Regions from separate parts of the Bacillus paralicheniformis genome, predicted to be linked through region 1. Evidence: riboswitches for the same ligand, from Rfam matches in the RefSeq annotation. Region 1 holds a riboswitch; the other holds the start of a gene.
The links. Region 1 has a riboswitch for cyclic di-AMP ahead of kdpF (K(+)-transporting ATPase subunit F). Riboswitches for the same ligand answer to the same signal wherever they lie in the genome.

Region 1 (11,529 bases):
TCACATTCCCCTGCCGGTCATACACAAGACTTCCATTTGACTTTCCAGGCATGGCGGCCTGTGAAATCCCTGTCAGCGCGAGCGGATATCCAAGCCCGCAAACCAGCATTAACAGCAGGCTGATTCTGAAGATTACTCCGATTTCTTTCATGACGATTCCTCCTTACAACATAATCTGAAGCAGCATATCGATCAGCTTGATTCCGATGAAAGGGACGATGACGCCGCCGAGGCCATAGATCAATAAATTGCGGGCCAGCAAAGCATTTGAGCTCATCGGCTTATAAGCAATTCCTTTCATGGCTAAAGGCACAAGAAGCGGGATGATCAGCGCGTTAAATATCAGCGCAGATAAGATCGCTGAAATCGGCGAACCAAGCCTCATGATGTTCAGCGCGTTCATCTCGGGAATCGCCAGCATAAACATCGCCGGGATGATGGCAAAATATTTGGCGATATCGTTTGCGATGCTGAACGTAGTCAAAGCGCCGCGCGTCATAAGCAGCTGCTTTCCGATCGAGACGACTTCAATGATTTTTGTCGGATTCGAATCAAGGTCCACCATATTCGCTGCTTCCTTGGCAGCTGTTGTGCCGCTGTTCATGGCAAGCCCGACATCAGCCTGCGCAAGTGCGGGCGCGTCATTGGTTCCGTCGCCCGTCATGGCGACAAGCTTTCCTTCATATTGTTCGCGCTTGATCACATTAATCTTGTCTTCGGGCTTGCTTTCGGCAATAAAGTCATCAACGCCCGCTTCCCTTGCGATCGTAGCGGCCGTTAATGGATTGTCGCCTGTGCACATCACCGTTTTGATCCCCATTTTGCGAAGCTCGGCAAAGCGCTCTTTCATGCCCGGTTTAACGGTGTCTTTTAAATAGATCAAACCGAAGATTGTTCCGTCTGCCGCTACAGCCAGCGGTGTGCCGCCTTCTTTTGAAATCCGTTCGCTTTCCAGATCGAGATTCGAAGGTATCGTTCCGCCATTGTTGATCACCCACTTTTTCACGGCATCGACAGCGCCTTTGCGAATGTGCCTTCCGTCGGGCAGGTTCACGCCGCTCATTCTCGTTTCCGCCTTGAATTCAATCGGTTCTCCTGCTTCAGCAACGGACGAGTCATAGTGAATCGAGAGTTTATCAGCGAGTTCGATGACTGAGCGTCCTTCCGGTGTTTCGTCATGGATGGAGCCAAGCGCCGCATATTCACCAACGGTTTGAAGCGATTCATCGCCGACAGGGACAAATTCCCCGGCCATCCGGTTTCCAAAAGTGATCGTCCCTGTTTTATCAAGAACAATCGTGTTAATGTCGCCCGCAGCCTCGACAGCTTTCCCCGACATCGCCAGAACGTTGAAGCGGGTCACGCGATCCATTCCCGCAATCCCGATGGCTGACAGGAGCCCGCCGATCGTCGTCGGTATAAGACAGACAAGCAGGGCAATCAAGACGGCGGGATCAATTTGAAAACCGAGATAGGACGTAAAAAACGGGAGTGTCGCAACAACGATCAGAAAAATCAGCGTTAAGCTCGTTAAAACCGTATTCAACGCGATTTCATTCGGCGTTTTTTGCCTTTCAGCCCCTTCGACTAAAGCGATCATCTGATCGAGGAACGTTTCACCCGGATCACTCGTGATCTTGACTTTAATCGAATCGCTGACGACCCGGGTGCCTCCCGTAACAGAGCTGAAATCACCGCCTGCTTCCTTTATGACCGGAGCAGACTCTCCCGTGATGGCCGATTCGTCTACTGATGCGAGACCCGCGATGACTTCACCGTCGCCAGGTATCATTTCTCCCTGGGAGACGATGACGATGTCCCCCTTTCTAAGCTCGGCAGGCGCTACCTTCTCAATGCGGTCATCCATTACTTTATTGGCCGAAACCCCTTTTTTCGTCTGTTTTAAAGAATCGGCCTGTGCCTTTCCTCTTCCTTCAGCCAGCGCTTCGGCGAAATTCGCGAATAACACGGTGATCAGCAAAATGAAAGAAACCGCCGGATTGAACCAGGGAGCCGCCGTACTGCCGAAAAACCGGGGAAACACGGAAAGCAGAACCGTTATGAAAAATCCAACTTCTACGACAAACATAATCGGATTTTTGATCATAGTTCGCGGATCTAATTTTAAAAAGGCATGTTTGACCGCATCTTTGATGATCGTGTCGTTCATCGTTTGCTTTGTTGTGTGAACGGCATCCGGTGTGGCCTGTTGACTGGAATGATGCAAATCGTTCATGAGTAAAGCCCCCTTATCGTAATGTTAAATATTCTGCGGCCGGTCCCAACACAAGCACCGGAAAGAATGTTAAAGCCCCGACGATCAGGATCGAAGCGATAAAAATCCCGCTGAACAGGCTTGAATCGGTGCGAAATGTTCCGATTGTTTCCGGAACGGTTTGCTTTTTCAAAAGTGACCCCGCAACTGCGAGCAGTGTGACAATTGAGAAATAACGGCCGATAAACATCACAATTCCCGTTGTTATATTCCAAAAAGGCGACGCGTCTCCGAGTCCTTCAAATCCTGAACCGTTATTCGCGGCTGAAGACGTATATTCGTATAAAATCTGGCTGATCCCGTGAAATCCGGGATTTGAAATTGCAGCCTGACCCGCTTGCGTCATGACGGCAAGCGCTGACGCCCCTAAGATTAACAAAGGATGAATCAGCAGAGTAACGGCTAAAAGCTTCATTTCATTTCCTTCAATTTTTTTGCCTAAAAACTCAGGCGTTCTTCCGACCATTAAGCCCGACAGAAAAACCGCAACCATCGCGTATAGAAGCATGTTCATCAATCCGGCGCCTATTCCGCCAAACACCGTGTTCAGCATCATATTAAGCAATGCCAAAAGACCCGTTAGTGGCGTGAGCGTGTCGTGCATCGTATTGACAGCTCCTGTCTCGCTCGCGGTGGTAACCATCGCATAAAAAGCTGAATTCAATGTTCCAAACCGCACTTCCTTACCTTCCATGCTGCCTTCTGTGTGCTCGATTCCGAGCTGATTGATGACGGGATTGCCTTGCGATTCCGCCATGAAAGCTGCCCCGGCTGAAAGCAAAAACAAAAGACCTGCGGATACAAAAAGAATGCGGCCTTGCTTCAGATTCCCAACCATTTTCCCATACGTAAACGGCAGTGAGATGGTAATCAAGAGCATTAATAAAATTTGAATCGCATTGCTCCATCCATTCGGATTTTCAAATGGATGAGAAGAGTTGACGCCAAAATACCCCCCGCCGTTGTTCCCCAGCTCTTTGATGGATAAAAAGGACGCCACCGGCCCCCGAACAATGGACTGCTCCCCTCCGCTCACCGTATGGGCTGTCACGGAACCGTCAAGCGTCTGCGGTACGCCTAGGGCGACGAAAACAAGCGACACCACAACTGTGATCGGCAGTAAAATCCGCGTGATCGAACGGACCAAATCGACAAAAAAGTTGCCGAACGGTTTCCCGGCGAGCCCCCGAATCATCGCAATCGCGGCGGCCAGCGCCGTAGCGGGAGCGGCAAACATTAAAAAGGTGATCGCAATCATCTGCGAAAGCATGGACAGACCGCTTTCGCCGCTGTAATGCTGCAAATTTGTATTCGTCATAAAACTGACTGCCGTATTAAAAGCCAGTGTAGGTTCCATTCCCGCGACCTTTTCAGGATTTAAAGGCAGTACACCCTGCAGACGAAAAACGAGATAAACGATGAAAATCATCGCCGTATTCGTGAGAACCAGCGCGGCGGCGTATTTCTTCCACGATTGGTTTTCTCCTTTTACTCCGCCCAGCTCCAGCAGCAAGCGTTCCGCCGGAAGGAAAAACCGGTCGATTTTGGACGGGGCGCCGTCAAATACCTTCGCTATGTAAAGCCCCATTGGTTTGGCTGCCAGCAATGCGGCAAGCAGGATAAAACAGATGGATATGAGCGACGTCATTTCAATACCCCCAATTTGTGTACAATTAAAATTTCTCAGGATTCAATAAAGCATAAGTCAAATAGACAAACATGGCGGCTGCTCCCGCTGCCAATAGCGCCATGGCAATCACTCCTTTCACATTTATGATTGATCAGCGGTTTTCCCCGCCCATCTCAGCAACAGAAACATCATCCCCGCTAAAAATGCGACAATGGCCAGCATCACGATATCCAGCACTCCGCTCACCTCCTTTCATGTTTTTTGCACGAAAAAAAGCCGCAAGAGAACAAACCTCTTACGGCTTTTTTGGGCACAGTTAAGAAACCGTGCTTTATGCACGTTTTTTGGTTCTCTTTAAACGCTTGCGAGGTTAGCTGTCGGATTCAGGTGCAAAGAGTCACCTTACCTTGAAAAGGATTCACCCCAAGTGGCAGCGCCACAAAAAATTGGTTCCCCCGCTTCCAATTGGAATTCAGCGGTTACGTTAATTGGAAATTTTATTCAGTTTTTTGATGAGATTTATATTACGCCCGTTCAATCATCGTGTAAAGTTTCATAAATGATCAAATTTCCTCGTTTATCAATTTTATAACCTTTTTTACACAGTTTATGACTTATTACCTTCTATTTTCTCTTAATATCTCGTTTTCTCTTTCATATTATGGCTTTTACCTGTGAAAAACGGCGGATAAAAAATGTGTCGAAGCCCCGCTCGGAAATTCGAACGGGGCCGTTTTTTGTTAAAAGTCAAAGTTATCAGGATCAGGACCGACACGGGTGTTTTCATTCAGCCCGTCAATTTGCTTCATTTCCTCGAGGGTCAGTTCAAAATCAAATACGTCCGCGTTTTGGGCAATTCGCTCCGCTTTTGTCGACTTTGGAATGGTGATGACTCCGTTTTGCAAATCCCAGCGTAAAATGACTTGAGCAGGTGTCTTGCCGTGCTTGTCCGCGATATCTTTCAGCAGCGGGTGGCTGAGCAATTGGCCTTGCATCAGCGGCGACCATGCTTGAAGCTGGATGCTGTGCGAACGGCAAAACGCTTGCAGCTCTTTCTGCGTGAGCCGCGGGTGATACTCGACCTGGTCGATCACCGGTTTGACGGCGGCATCTTTCAGCAAGTCTTCCAGATGGTGAACGTGAAAATTGCTGACGCCGATTGCTTTTACGCGCCCTTGTTCATAAAGAGTTTCAAGGGCTTTCCACGCCGCTTTATAGCGCCCTTCAACAGGCCAGTGGATCAGGTATAAATCCAGGTAATCGAGCCCGAGCTTTTCGAGACTCGCTTCGTAGGCTGCAATCGTTTCGTCATAGCCTAAATCGTCATTCCAGACCTTTGACGTTACAAACAAGTCTTCTCTAGAAATTCCGGCTTCTTTCAACCCTTCGCGAATTCCTTGGCCAACCCCTTCTTCATTTCCGTAGATGGCTGCCGTATCGATACTGCGGTAGCCGTGCTTGATTGCCGTTTTTACGGCTTGCACCAGTTCGGGCCCTTCCTCTACTTTAAACACGCCTAGTCCAAACCAGGGCATGTCCGTCCCGTTATTCAATGTGATTCGATCTTGCAGATTTTTTACCGTCATCTAATTGGCCTCCTCATATTTTTGTATACATCATGCGCAGTTTTTCTTTAAAGCTTGATTTTGTTTTTGGTCATTTCGTTCCAGCGCCCTGCTCCAGCCCGTCAGCGCGACGGCGCCGAGCACCATCAAAGCTCCGGCCCATGGAGTGTGAATCAAACCGATCGACTGTGTGATGGCGCCTCCTGTATAAGATCCGATCGCGATCCCGGCGTTGAATGCAGCGATATTGACAGCTGATGCGACATCTACCGCCCCCGGAACAAACCGTTCAGCCAGAATTACCACATAGGACTGGAGCCCGGGGACATTCATAAATGCTAAAAATCCCATCAGCATGATGACGATAAAGCCCGCTGCCTGATAAGGAGCAGCCGCCGTTAAGATGAGAAGCACAACCGCTTGGGCGATGAACATATAGAATAATGCAGTAAGCGGTTTTTGGTTGGCCGCTTTACCTCCGATGATATTTCCGAGCGCGACGGCAATGCCGTAAGCAAGCAAAATGACGGCAACAGCTTCCTGTTTAAAACCTGTCACATGCTGAAGCAGCGGGGATAAATACGTAAAGACAACAAATGTTCCTCCATAACCAAGCGCCGTAATGATGAATAAAAGCAGCAGACGGCCATTGGTTACAAGTTTCAATTGGCTCTTGAAAGACGTTCGGACGCCTTTCGGCAAATCGGCCGGAACAAGAAAGCTGTTGGCGATAAACGCCAGTGCGCCGACAGCGACAATCGCCGCAAAAGCAATCCGCCAGCCGAACAGCTGACCGAGGAAAGTGCCGATGGGAACTCCGGTAATCATCGCAATCGTCAGACCGGTAAACATAATTGATATCGCTCCGGCTCTTTTATCCGCCGGAACCAGGCTTGCCGCAATCGTTGAACCGATTGACATAAATACGCCATGAGAAAACGCGGAAATCACGCGGGCGGTTAATAAAACACCGATGCTTCCGGCACATGCCGCAAGCCCGTTTCCGATCATAAAAATAATCATAATCACAAGCAACAGCGCTTTTCTCGGCATACTCGATGTGACAGACGTCAATACGGGTGCGCCGACTGTCACGCCCAAAGCGTATAACGATACAGTCAGCCCCGCGGTCGTCACTGAAATGTTCATGTCATCAGCAATTAAAGGCAGAATCCCCACGCTGATGAATTCGGTTGTCCCGATGGCAAATGCGCTGGCTGCCAAGGCTAAAAGCGCTAATATACTGCGTTTTTTATCATGAACAGAAGTCATTCTTTTTCCCCCTTTCGTTTTTAATGTATAGCAAATGTCTGCCGGCAAATGATATTATGGTACATATCATCTATAAAAAAAAGTACGCACTTTTAAGTGCGATAGGAACCAAAATGTTAGATAGGTACTTTTCGGTTCCTATGGTTTGGAGGAGAACATGAAGCCGAAAAAGTACAATATATCTGTCGAAGCTACACTTGAAGTAATTGGAGGTAAATGGAAATGTGTGATTTTGTGCCATTTGACGCACGGCAAAAAACGCACGAGCGAGCTGAAGCGGCTGATGCCGAACATTACGCAGAAAATGCTGACCCAGCAGCTGCGCGAACTGGAGGAGGACGGCGTCATCAATCGGCTCGTGTACCAGCAGGTGCCGCCGAAGGTCGAATACGAACTCAGCGAATACGGATGGACGCTTAAAGACATATTGGATTCATTGTGCGCCTGGGGTGAAACACATATTACGAAAGTGTATGGAGACAAATTTGCCGTTTTGGAGGACAGCGTGCTGAATGAACAATTAAAGGAAACATAATAAATAGATGGAGGTCAGGATGGGAAAATGGTTTCTTTCCGGAGGCGGAGATGCGCACCAAACTGAACGGCTGGATCGGTATTTTGCCGGGAGCCTCTGCCCGCATAAGCCTTTGTTGTATATTCCGATTGCCATGGACGCCGACAGGTATGATGAAGGCTTCGATTGGATCAGCCGGCTCTTTCACCCGCTCGGCGTTAAAAATATCGTGATGTGGACGGATATCAAAGGCAAAACCGTGCACGATTTAGACGCATTTTCTGCCGTATATATTGGCGGAGGAAATACGTTTCGTCTGCTCAAACAATTCATTGAATCACACTTTATCGAGGTTTTAAAGCGCTATGCCGAAAGCGGCGGCGTCATTTACGGCGGAAGCGCAGGCGCCGTCATTCTCGGAAAGAACATCATGACTTGCTTTTATATGGACCGCAATGCTTGCTGATTGCGCGATTTTAACGGATTAAAGCTTCTGGGAGACTATGCGGTTTGGTGCCACTACAAGGTTGAACATGATCCGCTGATTAAAAGGTATAGGCATGTTTTAGACACTCCCGTCATCGCTTTGCCGGAAGAAACGGGAATCGCCGCAAGCATTTCAGACATCCGGGTCATCGGAACAAAGCCTGTCCGGATTTTTAATGAAGACGGCGCGGTATTCGTTTCAGATCAATTTGTTTTATAAAGCAAAAAACGCTTCGGCTCATCGGCGAAGCGTTTTTCTTGTTTTTGCGGCTGCAAACCGTTTGACCAGGCTTTCCGTCAAAAAACACGGTGAGACTCAAACCCAGCAAAACAGAAAAATTTGACATCAACGGCTCACGATCAACATATTCAAAAGCATGATGCACAAAAAGTATCACGGCCCAGAAAATGATAGCCGCACGGCAAGCTGTGTCTGCGGCTTTTTTCCTTTTGGGTCTGCATACATGACAGCGCCTCTCAAGGAGACTCTCACGCCCCAATCTGCTGATTTCCTTCGCACTTACTGTGTTTTGATTTCCTCTTCCGTTTCATAAAACCGGGCCAGCTCCACAATCATCGCTCCCATTCGTTCGAGGCCGGGAGCGAGCAGGCGTTCAACTCCTTCTTCTCTTAAAGCTTCTGCCGTCACTTTTCCGACAGCGGCTGCCAACACGCTGTCTTGAAAAGATTGGACAATTTTCTCCGCATAGCCGTTTTCTTTCGCAAAATGAAAAAGCGAGCGGACTTGGACGGCTGTTGTAAAGCAAACCGCATCCACTTCACGGTTGATGACCTCGCTGCACAATAAAGCGACGGTTTCCCGGTCCGGTGCAACATGGCGATACGGCAGAAGCGGAAAAACAGCTGCACCTTTCTCTTCCAAAAACTGAAGCAGTGACGGTGCGTTTTCGCCGTGAAGCTGGACCATCACCCGTTTCCCGGAAAAATCGTGGGATTGAAGCGAGTCGATCAGTCCTTTGGTGGTGCCGTCTTCATCCGCCGCAACCGGCGTAATGCCGAGCTTTTTTAATGCGGCGATTGTTTTGTAGCCTCTCGATGCCGCCTTCGCCCCGCGGATCGCTTGTAAATAGCGCTCACCGATCCCCAGTTTATCAGCTAGGTTGACAAGCGTCTCCGTCCCGATTCCGGTCGTGAAAATCACCCAGTCGGCTCCCGTTTCAACAAAGGCTTGCAAATCAGGACCTACTTCTTTTTCGGCCAAAAACACGGTACCCTGAAGGGAACGTACGACGGGAACCCCGCCTTGCTTTTTGATTAATGTGCTCATTTCATCCGTTTTTCGCGATGCTCCGATGGCAATTCTTCTGCCGTTCAATCCTTTTCCCAATCCAATCCCTCTTTTCCGTATCTGTTTCTATCAATGTAATGGTTTACTATCATCTTCCAAATGAGATATGATTGAATTATCAAAAAATAACAGGAGGTTTTTCAATGCATTCTCAATTTGAAACCCGAGCCGAGCATTTGACGAAACATGCCCGTTTTTTCGAGTATACCACTGCCTCTGACCCGATTGGAAGCGGAATAATCAGTCCGATTCCTGTGAAAGAGTTCGGACCTGAATTGTATGAAACAGGTGAAACGCGGATCATCCCGCTGGACATCTCAGAAGAACTGAAGACGGAATATCCCGCTTCAAGCCCTTCCCTTCTCGCCCACTTCATCAAGATTCGTTCGGGCGACACGATTCACACCGCCCCCCGCGCGACAAGCGAACTATATTACATTGTCAGCGGCGCAGGGCGTACCGAAGCGGGCGAAGATACGATTCACTGGCAGAAAGGCGATTTTTTGACTTTGCCTGCCGGTTCAAGCAGCCAGCATACCGCAGCAGAAGATGCAGCCATTTATTACATCACCGATTCACCTCTCCTGCATTATTTGGGCGTAAAGCCGTCGGAATCCCGCTTTCAACCAACCATCTACACCGCTGAACAGGCAAAAGCAAAATTGGCTGAAGCGGCCGCCGCTCCTGACGCCCGTTTCCGAAACCGTATTTCCGTTCTTTTAAACAATGATATATTCGATCAAACGCTGACGATCACCCATGTATTGTGGGCGATGTTCGGCATCGTGCCTCCCGGCTCCAATCAAGCGCCCCACAGCCACAAGTCGGTGGCTCTCGATTTTGTCGCCTATGCCGCACCAGGGACGTACACATTAGTCGGAAGCAAAATCGATCCGGCCACAAAGGAAATCATCGATCCGAAACGGATTGACTGGGTAACCGGAAAAGCCTTCATTACACCGCCGGGATTATGGCATTCCCACCATAATGAGTCAGGTGAAGCGGCCTATATCATCCCCATCCAAGATGCGGGCCTGCAAACATACCTCCGGACACTGGATATTCAATTTCAGCATTATGAAAAATGAAAAAGCGGGAAGCCGGATCATTCTTTTCGGCTCCCCGCTTTTCTATTCGTTTTTCGCTTTCTTGGAAATCATGTCCGCGATTTCTTCGGCCTGCGCCTGAACAGCGTTTGGATCATACGGCCAGAACCTGTCCGGATCGAGGAAAAAGACCTTGCCTTTTTTCACCGCGTCAAGCGACTTCCAAACCGGATTGTCCTGATCAAGCTTTCCGTTGTATGATTCATCGACAAATATGTAGTCTCCGGCATATTTCGGCAGAACTTCGAAAGATATGGCTTTATATCCGTCAGCTGTATCAATAGCATCCTTTTTAACAGATTCAGGCGGCGTCAGTCCCAGCTGCGTATAGATCGCTTCTCCGCCCCGATACCCGTAGGCCCCGTAGACATACACAGATTTTGCATATGCGCCGATTAAAGAGAACGTTTCACCTTGTACAGATGCATCTTTGATTTTCGCACGGGCGGCTTTCATTTTTTGATTAAACGTTTTCGTCCACTCCCGAGCCTCCTTTTCCTTGCCGAGCAGCTTGCCAAACGTTTTCATTTCATCGCGTGCATCTTTAAACGTGCCGAACGGATAAACGACAGTCGGAGCGATTTTTGAGAGCTTTTCATATTCTTTTTTATCGTTTGTCATCGATACGATCAAATCGGGTTTAAGCTTAAGAATCTTTTCCACAGATACTGAAAAACCGTCTTTTCCCCCGATATTCTTTATTTCTGAAATATGATCTTTAATATAGGGACTTTCAAGATATTTCCCTGTTTCTCCAAGCGGCTTGATTCCGAATGCAAGCATTGTCCCGGCATATCCTATCGTAACGACGCGCTTCGGATTGGCCGGTACAGTGACATTTCCGTTGATTGTTTTCACCACTCTTGTTTTCGCTTCGTTCTTTGATGCCGTCTGTTTTTGGCCGCTTTGACAGCCTGAAAGAAAAACAGAAAATGCGAGTAAAACGGTCAATATATAAGAATACTGCTTTTTCGTCATGTTCAACCCTCCAATTGATAATAATTATCATTATCAATATACAGGATAATTGTCACCATGAGAAGTCTTTATTTGCTTTACGGCTGATCAGGCCGCTCATTCCGTCGATAGTATTCGATGACAAATTCTTTAAAGTTGCGTGCCGCCGGCGATAAATAATAGTCTTTCAAAACGGCGAGACCGATCGTCCTCTCAGAACGGTAGTCTGACACTCGGCAAAATGCCACCGGAGAATGGATATGTTCCGCCGTTTTCGGCAGGATCGCCGCACCGAGCCCTGCTGACACAAGGCCCAAAATCGTCGACACTTCTTCCCCTTCAAACGCAAGCTTCGGGCTGATGGACAGTTCCCGGCACATTTGATCAAACACATATCGAAGACCATAACCCGGCT
Region 2 (11,529 bases), 2.1 Mb from region 1:
ACAGCAATACAATCGGCAATGCCGTAATAAATTTTTTCATGGATGTCTCATCCCCCATTCCCTTATCCTAAAATTATAATTTAGGATAGGAAATTCACACGGTAATTACGACATATTTCACAAAAATGTCATTCCTTTTGTCACACTTTAGACAAAATATTTTATACTTTCATATCGCGTTTACAAAAGGCCCACCACGCCGTTCCGAGAAAAAACACGAGATGGAGAAAGACGATGACGAGTGAAAACAAAGGCGTCATCCCGCTAAAAAGCGGCTTGGCCTCACCGGCGTATTGCGTTAAATCAGTATTAGCGAACAACAAAAATTTACCGAGCGGTTTTTCCAAATAAGACATGATCGTCACAAGCATTTTGGCGCCGTACAACACGACGATCGACACCATGATGCTGAGCGCGCTGCTTTTAAACAATGCAGAGCATAAAAACGCAAAGGAAACCATCATCCATACTTCAAACCACTGCGTACCGATCATTGTCACCGTATTGATAAAGAGCGGCTCCGCTTTTTCGTCGAGCTTCACGCCGAAAAAGAGCAGACCGAACAATAAAGAAAATCCGTAGTAAATGATAAAGAGCCAAATGCTTGCGAGCACGCTCGTCACGTATTTTGAAACAAGAATTTTTTCTCTTCTGACAGGGCGGATCAGCAAAAATTTAATCGTCTTTTTATCATATTCAAAAGATATAATTGAAGCCGCCACCACAATCGAAAGCCCCTGCAAGAGGATATTCAGGTTTGGGGTGAATGAAAAATAGCCGATAAAATGATCCTCTGTCCCGGCGCTCATCAGGATTCTTTTCGTTATGAGCGCGAGGAGAAATTGAAAGACTGCGATCAGCGCCAGCGATACAAATGTTACTTTTCGCTTCAGCAATTTAACATGCTCGTTTTGAATCAGTTTAAACATCAGTATTCCTCTCTTCCGTTCCATTCGTCCGCGCCATATATTCATCCTCGAGAGACTGCTTAAACGGAGCGATCGAATAGACGTCAATCTCATTGGCGACAAGCTGTTGATTTAAAGCAGGAATTTGCGCTTTCGCCACCTTTACGGCGAGGAGACCTTTTTCGGCGCGGGCTTCGTATCCCTGGTCTTTCAGCCACTGAAGCGCTTTGTCATAGGGCTGTACCTCCAGCATCGCCTTTTCCTGCTTTTCATCCGCATCATTGAGGACGACGGTTGATTTGATTTTCCCTTGTTGAAGAATGACGACCCGATCGCACAAATCTTCCACTTCCTTCAGCAAGTGGGTCGCAAACAGGATCGCCGTTCCTTCTTCTTCGGCAAGCTCACGCAAGTGTTCGCGGAAATCTTTCATTCCCGCCGGGTCCAATCCGTTTGTCGGCTCGTCCAAAATCAGCAGCTTCGGCCGGTGAAGAATCGCCTGGGCAATACCGAGGCGCTGTTTCATTCCGAGCGAGTATGTTTTGACCTTGTCTTCTGCGGCATCTTCTAGCCCGACCCTGCTGATCACTTCCGCCAGTCTATCCCGACCGATTCCAGCGTGCATATTTGCATAGTGTTTCAGATTTTCATAGCCTGTCAGATACGGATAAAATTCTGGATTTTCAACGATGGCTCCGACCGACCGGATCGCTTTTTCAAATTGGCGGTCAATCGGAAAGCCGTTTATGACAATTGATCCGCTCTTCATTTTAATTAACCCGGTAATCAATTTGATGAGGGTCGTTTTTCCTGATCCGTTCGGTCCAAGCAGGCCGATGATCTCCCCTTCATCCGCCGTTAAGCGGATATCCTTCAATATCGTTTTGCCGTCTATGATTTTATCAACATTTTCTATATGTAAAACAGGCTGCTTTGTCATAGCCCCCTCCTCTTTCCCAAAAAAATAAACAGTGCCGAAAAGGCACTGTTTGATTATATCATTTTTGAGTTACACGGACACTTCACTATGAGGGGCTTCGATTTTGCCGTGTTTCTTTTCCGTTTCGGTGACGATGACTGCGCATGCTGCATCACCTGTTGTATTGACAGCCGTACGAATCATGTCCAGAAGTCGGTCAATTCCCAATATTAGCGCAATTCCTTCAACTGGAAGGCCAACTGTTTGAAGAACCATGGCGAGCATAATCAGTCCGACACCCGGAACACCCGCTGTTCCAATGCTGGCAAGCACTGCGGTGAGAACAACCATCAACAGCTGTGTCAGTGACAGGTCATTGCCGTACACCTGAGCGATAAAGACCGTCGCTACCCCTTGCATAATTGCCGTGCCATCCATGTTGATCGTAGCTCCAAGCGGCTGAACAAAGCTTGAGATCGGCTCTGGCACTTTCAGCTTTCTTTGAGCGACATCCATCGAAACCGGAAGCGTCGCGTTGCTGCTTGACGTACTGAAGGCAACAAGCATAACCTCTGAAAAATCTTTAAAGAATGTGAGCGGGTTCCGCTTTGCCAAAAACGCAATCGCTGAGCCGTATGTGACGATGGTGTGGATGAACAGCGCCAGAATGACGACGATCATATAAAGCCCCATTGCTTTAATGGCGTCCCAGCCTTGACTTCCGATTGCCCCGGCAATCAAGCCGAACGTACCGTACGGTGCGAACTTCATGACGAGATTGACGAGATACATCATTAGATCGTTACCTTGTTCAACCACTTTGAGAAGAGCGTCCGCTTTTTTGCCGAGCATCGTAATTCCGAGACCGACCAAAATGGAGAAAGCAATGATTTGCAGCATATTTCCTTCAGCCATTGCCTGAACCGGGTTTGTCGGAATGATATTCAAAAGCGTTTCGGCAATGCTTGGCGCTTTCTGTGCTGAATATTCCGCTGCGCTTGTATCATACGTTCCGATGGTTCCCGGTTTGATGACCAACGCTAAAATAAGTCCGATAATAATGGCAATTGCCGTTGTAACTAAAAAGAAAGAAATCGTTTTGGCACCGATTCTGCCCAGTTTCTTTGGATCTCCAAGTCCTGCTACCCCTAAAGTGAGAGAAAAGAAAACAATCGGTACAACGAGCATTTTAATTAAGTTGAGGAAGATCGTGCCGAGCGGCCCGAATAAAAATGTATTAAGCTTGCTAAATACATCCGGCGAAGTGACGTTCAGTATAATACCGACGGCTGCACCGAGTAATAGAGCGATAATAATTTTTGTTGCTAACTTCATATAACATATCTCCCCTTTCCAAAAAAAGCCCATGAGAGATCTCCCATGGGCTTTTACCATTAAAATTGGTTCCACATGACTCTCTTCACGTTGATGAGGTTAGCTGACGGGTTCGGACGAAGAGATGTCCGTCTTTCAGTTCGCACGGGAACAGAAAAATTCACCCCAAATGATCGGGTCCCCCACTCCTACTAAAGGATTAAACGTGTGGCGCTATTTCGTTATATAACAGTTATACCTGAAAATTCGAAATATGTAAACCAAATTTTCCGATTTACAAATATATGCTATTTTCGGGTGCCCGCTGTTCGGCTTTTCTCTTGACTTGTGACATCAAGGATATCAAGCAGGAAAACAAATATCGGAATACCGATAATTAAACCCCAAATCCCTATGAAATGTTCAGAAAAAATCAGCACGATAAACGTGAAGAAAATCGGCAGCTCCGTCTTGGCGGACATCAGTTTCGGATTGAGGAAATAGGCCTCTATCGCATGGACGATCATGATAACCAATACCAGTGATACGATATAAGCGATTCCGCCGATACTGTAGGCGATAATGCTTAACGGAATAAGGGAGAGCACAACACCTGCGACCGGAACCAGCCCGAGGAAAAACACCATGACGGCAAGGCCGAATAGCTGAGGAAAACCCATAATCGCGAGGGCAATGGTCGTCAATGCGCAATTGATGGAGGCGATAATAAACTGAGCCTCAAGCACCTTTCCGAACGTTCTCGTGAATTTTTTACCAAAGTAAGCAATTTCCTCGTAGAAAATAGCTATTTTGCTCGTCTTAAATTTATCCATTAAGCTCAAGACCTTGTCTTTTTCGATCAATAAGAACATGCTGAGAACCAATGACATAACCACCTGCAGGCCAAACGCGCTAATATCTGTGATATATGTATAGATAAAGTTAAGACCTTTTTCCAAATAGGATGTCAAATTGATATCGCCGAACATACCGGTGATCATATCGAGAAAAGGAATGCTGTCAGGGTGAGAAGCAATATACTTTCCTTGTTTGATCAGCTGCTGAATCTGGGTGACGATCACGGGGTAATAGACCACACCGCCGATCGAAAGCGCGATGGCAAGAGCCGCATACAAACAGGAAATAATCAGTCTCTGGCTGACTTTAATAAAGCGGTTTAAAAAACCGCGGATCACATTTTCCAGACGGTTCATCAAAAACGTAAAGATAAATGTGAGCAATATGAGATTCATCATGCTGCGGAACAGATATAAAACTCCCGCCAATACAACAAAAACTGAAAAACGCCTGACCCCAGGATGCTGAAAAAATTTAATCAACGCTGCCATTCGGTACACTCCCACCAGTACTTTAGTCCTTAACTTTTAGCATTCAAACTTTTATAATTACAATTTGATGCATCATCTGTAAATTATATAACAAAACAGACCGGAAATCTCTTCAGAAGATCAATAATTAATAATATTTTAATATGAGCGCTCGTGCGGCAGCGGCAGGCATCTTCCATAAAAAAGGAGGGGCTGATGTTCAGCCCCTCTCTTCACCGTACATTAACCGCTTCTTCTTTGGCGTCCGCCTTTTTCACCGTTTTCTTGATAGAACTCCTTGTCATGGTTTCGGCTTGTGGCTTCTCCGCCTTTTTGACCGATCTCCTGGTAGAATTCTTTGTCATGGTTTTTGCTTGTGGCTTCTCCGCCCTTTTCACCGATTTCCTGGTAGAATTCTTTATCATGGTTTCGGCTTGTGGCTTCTCCGCCTTTTTCACCGATTTCCTGGTAGAATTCTTTGTCATGATTACGGCTTGTGGCTTCCCCGCCTTTTTCGCCGATTTCCTGGTAGAATTCTTTGTCATGATTTTTGCTTGTGGCTTCTCCGCCTTTTTGACCGATCTCTTGGTAGAATTCTTTATCATGGTTTTGGCTTGTTTTTTCTCCGCCTTTTCTGCCTGCTTCTTCCCTGCTCATTTTGTTGTTGTCATTATTGTTTGCCATTTTCGATTCCTCCTTTTGAAGTGTTATGGTTTTTACATTCCACATTTCAAAAAGAGTAAACACAAATAGCACATTCACGAAAGAGTCCGGGAATCATGCAATCATCCGCTGCCTTTTACCGTCCATTCCGGTACCGGAGCCGGCGTATTGTTCTGCAGCGTCTTAGATATCTCGGCAGGCTCTTCAAACAGGGTAATGTTGATGGATTCGAACGTACCTTTCTGATTCGTTCTTTCATATATTGCATCATGATGATCGGCCATAAAGTTCAAATAATCGCGCTTTGATTTCCAAAGCACGAGGACAAGGGCTTCCGGCCCGTTTTCTGTTTCCATCCATCCGCCCCACTGTCTGATGAATCCGCTGACGTTTTGCAGCGGAGCCCATTTGGCCTGCGCCTCGCTGAATGCATGAAGCTGTTGTCCGGCTGGTTTGCACCGTATCAGCTTCAGCACATTCCCTTCCGCGAACGGGACGGTTTCCGCATTAGTTTTTTCTATACAAAGGTTAACCGACCTTACATCAGCGCGCGTCCGGTGAATGACGCCTTTCGGAATCAGCAGGGAATCGTTCGCTTTCAGGACTTCTGTGGGACGGTCCTGAAAGTCGATCAACAGCTCTCCTTCCAAAACAATAAACAGCTCATCTGAGCCGGGATGGAAATGCCATACGTATTCGCCCTCCAAAACAGCAATTCGCATACAATGGTCGTTCACTTCCGAAACGGAAAAATTGGCGTGCTTTTCTGTGACTTTCTTTGTCAATTCAAGAAGACTCGTTTTGCGATCCATCAGCTTCACTCCTCTTTCATTTGATTTTCTCCCGAACTTATTTTACCATTTGACTTTTGAGCGTTCGCCTTTTAAAGTGTTGGATATTGGTGAAAAAACGGTTTGAACCTATAGAAGAGGTGTACATCATGCAAAATCAAAACGGAAAAGCTTCAGGGCTTTTGCCGCTGTTTTTATTTGTTTGTTTATTCGTTGGATCAGGCTTGATCACAGGCGATTTTTACAGCCTGCCAATCGTGGCCGCGGCGCTTGCGGCATCGGTTGTCTCACTGGCGATGAACCGTAAGGAGAAGCTCAGCCAAAAGACGGAGTGGTTTGCGAAAGGCGCCGGACACCCCGATATTATGATCATGGTGATGATCTTTATTTTGGCCGGCGCGTTTTCATCAGCCGCAAAGGCGATGGGGGCCGTTGAATCAACCGTTAATCTTGCGCTTTCGTTTGTACCGGGGCAGTTTATGGTTGCCGGTTTATTTATCATCGCTGCGTTTATCTCTGTGTCGATGGGCACGTCAACCGGAACGATTGCTGCGCTCGCTCCGATCGCAGCAGGGATCAGCGCCGAAATCGGCGTTCCGGCGGCCTATTCGGTTGCTGCGGTTGTGGGGGGCGCGATGTTCGGTGATAACTTATCATTTATTTCCGATACGACCATTGCCGCTGTCCGCACACAAAAGACGAAAATGTCGGACAAGTTTAAAACGAATTTCCTGATCGTCCTGCCTGCCGCGGTTGCCACGGTCATCCTGCTGATGGTGTTTTCAGCCGGAGGGCATCCTGCCGCACAAGCCGGGACTTACAGCTGGGTAAAGGTGCTGCCGTATCTCGGTGTTCTGATATTCGCCCTTCTCGGATTTAATGTTATGGCCGTTATTTTCGGCGGCATCGTGTTAGCCGGAGTAATCGGTATTTCCGACGGCAGCCTGACGCTTCATACGTATTTAACCGCGATCACCGAAGGCATCGGCGGGATGTCCGAACTGATCATTTTATCGCTTCTGATTGGCGGAATGGCGGAAATGATGAAGCGAAACGGCGGGATCGCATTTCTCCTTCAATTTGTATCGCGGAGAATCCGTTCAAAAAAAGGAGCGGAAGCGGGCATTGCCGGCCTTGTCAGCGCGGCAAACCTGGCGACCGCCAACAATACGATTGCCATTATTACAGCGGGGCCGCTGGCAAAAGATTTATCCGACCGGTACGGAATCGACAATAGGAAATCGGCGAGCATCCTCGATATCTTTTCCTGTGTGGTACAAGGATTGATTCCTTACGGCGCGCAAATGCTGTCAGCTGCACAAATCGCGAAAATATCGCCTGTCAGCATTCTTCCTTATTCTTTTTATCCGATTTTGATCGGCGTCTGCGGCATATGCGCGATTATCTTCAGACTGCCTCGCTTTACGGAAAAAGCGTAACTCTATGAAAAAGGCTGCCATTATCGAAACGGCAGCCTTTTTATCACTCTGTTTCTGCGGCGTCCAGCTCCGCAAGCCTTTCCATGATCCTCCGTTTTTTATACATCATCATCCCTGTTTCGGCAACGCCGTTCACCATTGAACGGTTTGAGATTGCGCCAAAGAGGATGCCTGCGACGGGCACCATTTGAAACAGCTTTTTCCATCCGAAAGAATCGCGGTATGTATAAACAACCTCCCGCCAGCCTTGAATTTGCGAAATCATATTTTCCCGTGAGCCTGACTGTAGATGGTATCGGCTGAGTTCCTGAATGATCGCCCTTTTCCCGACAATATCAGCGGCGCTGAGCTGCAGGCATTTAATAATGAACATCCGCTCCGTTTTTTCTTTAGGATCGTAGCCGTAAGACACCGCGATGTCCTGTAATGTCTTCAATGAAAGGCCGAGGATGGCGGGAATATCGACGGCAAGCGTGAATAAGCCGCCGACACCTGTTGTCGCTCCTTGGACAGCCGCGGTATTCGCCCTGTTTTTTCCGAGGTTTTCACACATTTGATCCATCACTTCCAAAGGAGCCCTTTGAATATCTTCGACCGTTTCGATCGTTTCATCCGGCAGCTTTTTTTGAAACTGGCGGATCAGATGTTTTTCGGACGTCAAATATTGGCCGCCGTTTTGAATAAAGCCGCCGATTTCGTCGAGCAAGAGACCGATTTTATCTTGAATGAATGCCGGTGTAAGCTTGTCCAGAACCTTGAACGGCAGCCGCCCGATCCTTTCCCAAAACCACGCTTTCTGCTGCTCTTTTTCCCATTTTTCAATTTTTTTCAGTTCGTTTTCCAAATCTGTTTTATCGTTGCGCACAGAAGGTTCGCCCTCTCAATCGTGTTTTTTTATAGTATACAATGATTCACTTTATGAATCCGTGTTTTTTAATCGGCAGCCGGAGGGTAAACCTTTATGTAAAAGGAGGAATGATCAAATGCCATGGTCAATGGAAGACTATCCCGCTTCATTGAAGCATTTGGACAAACCGGTAAAAAAGAAAGCCATTGAAATTGCGAATGCAATGGTAGACGAAGGATACGACGAAAGCCGGGCGATTCCGATCGCGACGAGTCAGGCGAAGGAATGGGCGGATAACAGGAGCAAAAGCGAACTCAAATCCTATGCGGAGGAAGCTGATGAAACGGTACGCGGTGACAGCGGTTCGAGCAGCAGGCCGGAGCTTGCGGAAAAGTGCGAGCATGTCATTAAACACGAAAAAGGCTGGGCAGTCAAAGCCGAAGACGCCAAGCGGGCCAGCGAAGTAAAGGATACAAAAGCAGAAGCCGTCGAACGGGCGAAAGAAATCGCCGAAAACAAAGGCACTGCCGTCATCGTCCATAAAAAAGACGGCAGTGTGGAGCGGAAGATCAGGATGAATTAACGGGGCGCTCCGTTTTTGGAGCGTCTTACTTTTTTCCCCGCCAACTCCAATACAGCATCAGCTGCTTTTTGATAGCCGCCGGCATCGCGGAGCGAGCGGCCGATTTTGGCGGCTCCGTCTTTATAGGAGCGGTTTTCAAGCATATCTTTAATCGTTTTTTGTAAAACAGCCGGAGAAAGTTCATTTTTATCAAGCTTGATCCCGGCCCCTGTCCGTTCCACCTGAGCTGCGACGAAAAACTGGTCAGCACCCATCGGAATGACGATGAGCGGCGTATCAAAATACAGGCCTTCATTTGTACTGTTCATGCCGCCGTGGGTGACAAATACATCGGCTTTTTTCAAAACCTCCAATTGCGGGATATACGGCCTCACGATAAAATGATCCGGTATGGTGCCGAGATCCGCGGGGTCCGTTGATTTCCCAACAGCCATAACCACCTTGCCGTCAAAGTCTTTCAACGCTTCGATACACATATGATACAGCTCTTTTTGCTGATTAAAGATCGTGCCCATCGAGATCACGATGACGGTTTCCCCCTCCAGCTCAGTGAACGGGAAGCTGCCTGGATCCTGTCTGCTCGTAATCGACGGCCCGACAAACAAATAGTCATTTCCAAATCGCTCGGCATGAGGCTGAAACTCCCTGGAGGTAAAGACAATCGTAATGTCCCCCGGACAGGAAAATACGTCAAACGGCTTGTCGAGACTGACGGGGTACCGCTCACTTAATTCGCCAAGGGATTGCTTCAATTTTTCAAAATACGGCGAGCTTTCAAGGTCGCCTTGCAGGGTAAACGTTTTTGCGAACGTCTCGTCCATTGCAAATGTCGTACATAACGAAACGCTCGGCAGCCCAAGCATTTCAGCAATGATTTTCCCCGCCAAAAAGTGATGGTCATATATCACATAATCATAAGACTCGTCCCTGACTTCCTGGCAGATGAGCTGAACGATCTCATCGACTTTACCTGACATATTGTATACCAACTCGGCAAAGTCCATCTTTTCTCTTTCTTTCCCGGGTGATAAAGCCTCTCTGAGATCCGGGTATAAACGGACTTCCGCCCCTGTTTTTTTAATTTTTTCAGCGTATTCCTCAACTGCATAATAGACGATGCTTTCTCCTCGTCTTTGCAGCTCCTTTGTGACGCCAAGAGAGGGATTGATGTGCCCCTCCCCCGGGAAATTGATCATCAGTACATGTCCCATCACAGCTCTTCCTTTCTCATACGAAAATTTATATAAGGAAATTTACTACAAAAAGACAAATGAAGTAAAGAAATTTAATTAAGTTAATAATACATAAACATAACTATATAACCATTTGTCTGTTTCTGCATATCTTTCCTTTAAATTTTTTTGCCATGCAAATGAGCGTATATTATTAGAGAAAACAGGCTCTTTATTACTTGACAGCCCCAATCAGAAGACGATTTTCCTTTTTTTAAAAGCAAATTAAAACACGGCCGATCGAGGCACAATACATCATAAGAAACAACCTACGGAGGTTTTGCCATGGATACGAAAGCAACCAGGATCGAAAAGGATTTTCTAGGCGAAAAAGAAGTTCCGGCTGACGCCTATTACGGCGTACAAACCATGAGGGCCGTGGAGAACTTTCCGATTACAGGCTACCGGATTGATGAAGAGCTGATTAAAGCTTTGGCAATGGTCAAAAAAGCGGCGGCTCTCGCCAATATGGATATTAAACGTTTATATAAAGAGCTCGGCGAAGTCATTGTAAAAGCGGCCGGCGAAATAGCGGAAGGGCTCTGGCACGATCATTTTATTGTCGACCCCATTCAAGGCGGCGCCGGCACTTCAATGAATATGAATACAAATGAAGTTATCGCAAACAGAGGTTTGGAGCTTTTAGGAAAAGAAAAAGGTGATTACTTCCATTTAAGCCCGAACACACATGTCAATATGGCCCAATCAACGAATGATGTGTTTCCGACAGCCATTCATCTGGCCACATTGAATCACTTAAGACAGCTTATATCGACGATGGAACATATGCTGGATGCCTTCCGCCAAAAAGCGGAGGAGTTCGATTCCGTTATCAAAATGGGCCGCACTCATCTTCAGGATGCCGTTCCGATCAGGCTCGGTCAGGAATTCGAAGCCTATTCCCGGGTCATCGAACGCGATATTCAGCGGATCAAGCAGTCTCAGCATCATCTCTATGAAGTCAATATGGGAGCAACCGCAGTCGGCACAGGTTTAAACGCTGATCCGAGATATATTCAAAGCGTTGTCGAACACCTATCAGATATCAGCGGCTATCAGCTGAAAGGCGCTGACCATCTTGTCGATGCCACACAAAACACGGATGCCTACACAGAAGTATCGGCTGCATTGAAAGTCGGCATGATGAACATGTCCAAAATCGCCAACGATTTGCGTTTAATGGCGTCAGGCCCGAGGGCAGGGCTTGCCGAGATCCGGCTGCCCCCCCGCCAGCCCGGCTCCTCCATCATGCCCGGCAAGGTGAATCCGGTGATGCCTGAACTGATGAACCAGATCGCATTTCAGGTGATCGGCAACGATCATACCATCTGCCTTGCATCAGAGGCGGGGCAGCTTGAGTTAAACGTGATGGAGCCCGTACTCGTCTTTAATTTGCTGCAGTCGATTAAAATCATGAACAACGGATTTCGCGTATTTACCGATTACTGCATCACCGGGATTGAAGCGAATGAGATCAGGCTGAAAGAATTCGTCGAAAAAAGCGT

Region 2: linked by a shared signal. The riboswitch ahead of CP943_RS03055 (dicarboxylate/amino acid:cation symporter) and the one ahead of kdpF (K(+)-transporting ATPase subunit F) in region 1 are both predicted to bind cyclic di-AMP.

What each region holds. Positions count from the first base shown of each region.
Region 1 covers NZ_CP023665.1:2,909,940-2,921,468, forward strand. Annotated here, with positions in the region: gene kdpC (potassium-transporting ATPase subunit KdpC) at 1-151, opposite strand, end outside; gene kdpB (potassium-transporting ATPase subunit KdpB) at 164-2,170, opposite strand; gene kdpA (potassium-transporting ATPase subunit KdpA) at 2,250-3,923, opposite strand; gene kdpF (K(+)-transporting ATPase subunit F) at 3,949-4,026, opposite strand; cyclic di-AMP (ydaO/yuaA leader) riboswitch at 4,251-4,393, opposite strand; gene CP943_RS14870 (aldo/keto reductase) at 4,646-5,491, opposite strand; gene CP943_RS14875 (MFS transporter) at 5,522-6,742, opposite strand; gene CP943_RS14880 (winged helix-turn-helix transcriptional regulator) at 6,900-7,277, shown strand; gene CP943_RS22715 (Type 1 glutamine amidotransferase-like domain-containing protein) at 7,297-7,722, shown strand; gene CP943_RS22720 (type 1 glutamine amidotransferase family protein) at 7,723-7,962, shown strand; gene CP943_RS14890 (uroporphyrinogen-III synthase) at 8,263-9,090, opposite strand; gene CP943_RS14895 (cupin domain-containing protein) at 9,195-10,139, shown strand; gene CP943_RS14900 (iron-hydroxamate ABC transporter substrate-binding protein) at 10,182-11,135, opposite strand; gene CP943_RS14905 (LysR family transcriptional regulator) at 11,213-11,529, opposite strand, start outside.
Region 2 covers NZ_CP023665.1:591,495-603,023, reverse strand. Annotated here, with positions in the region: gene CP943_RS03070 (hypothetical protein) at 1-40, opposite strand, end outside; gene CP943_RS03065 (ABC transporter permease) at 162-929, opposite strand; gene CP943_RS03060 (ABC transporter ATP-binding protein) at 922-1,848, opposite strand; gene CP943_RS03055 (dicarboxylate/amino acid:cation symporter) at 1,918-3,162, opposite strand; cyclic di-AMP (ydaO/yuaA leader) riboswitch at 3,237-3,378, opposite strand; gene CP943_RS03050 (AI-2E family transporter) at 3,450-4,490, opposite strand; gene gsiB (glucose starvation-inducible protein GsiB) at 4,713-5,153, opposite strand; partial or broken gene CP943_RS22885 (DUF4937 domain-containing protein) at 5,255-5,545, opposite strand; partial or broken gene CP943_RS22880 (cupin domain-containing protein) at 5,615-5,944, opposite strand; gene CP943_RS03035 (Na+/H+ antiporter NhaC family protein) at 6,073-7,362, shown strand; gene CP943_RS03030 (EcsC family protein) at 7,406-8,227, opposite strand; gene CP943_RS03025 (DUF2188 domain-containing protein) at 8,346-8,792, shown strand; gene CP943_RS03020 (macrolide family glycosyltransferase) at 8,789-10,003, opposite strand; gene aspA (aspartate ammonia-lyase) at 10,310-11,529, shown strand, end outside.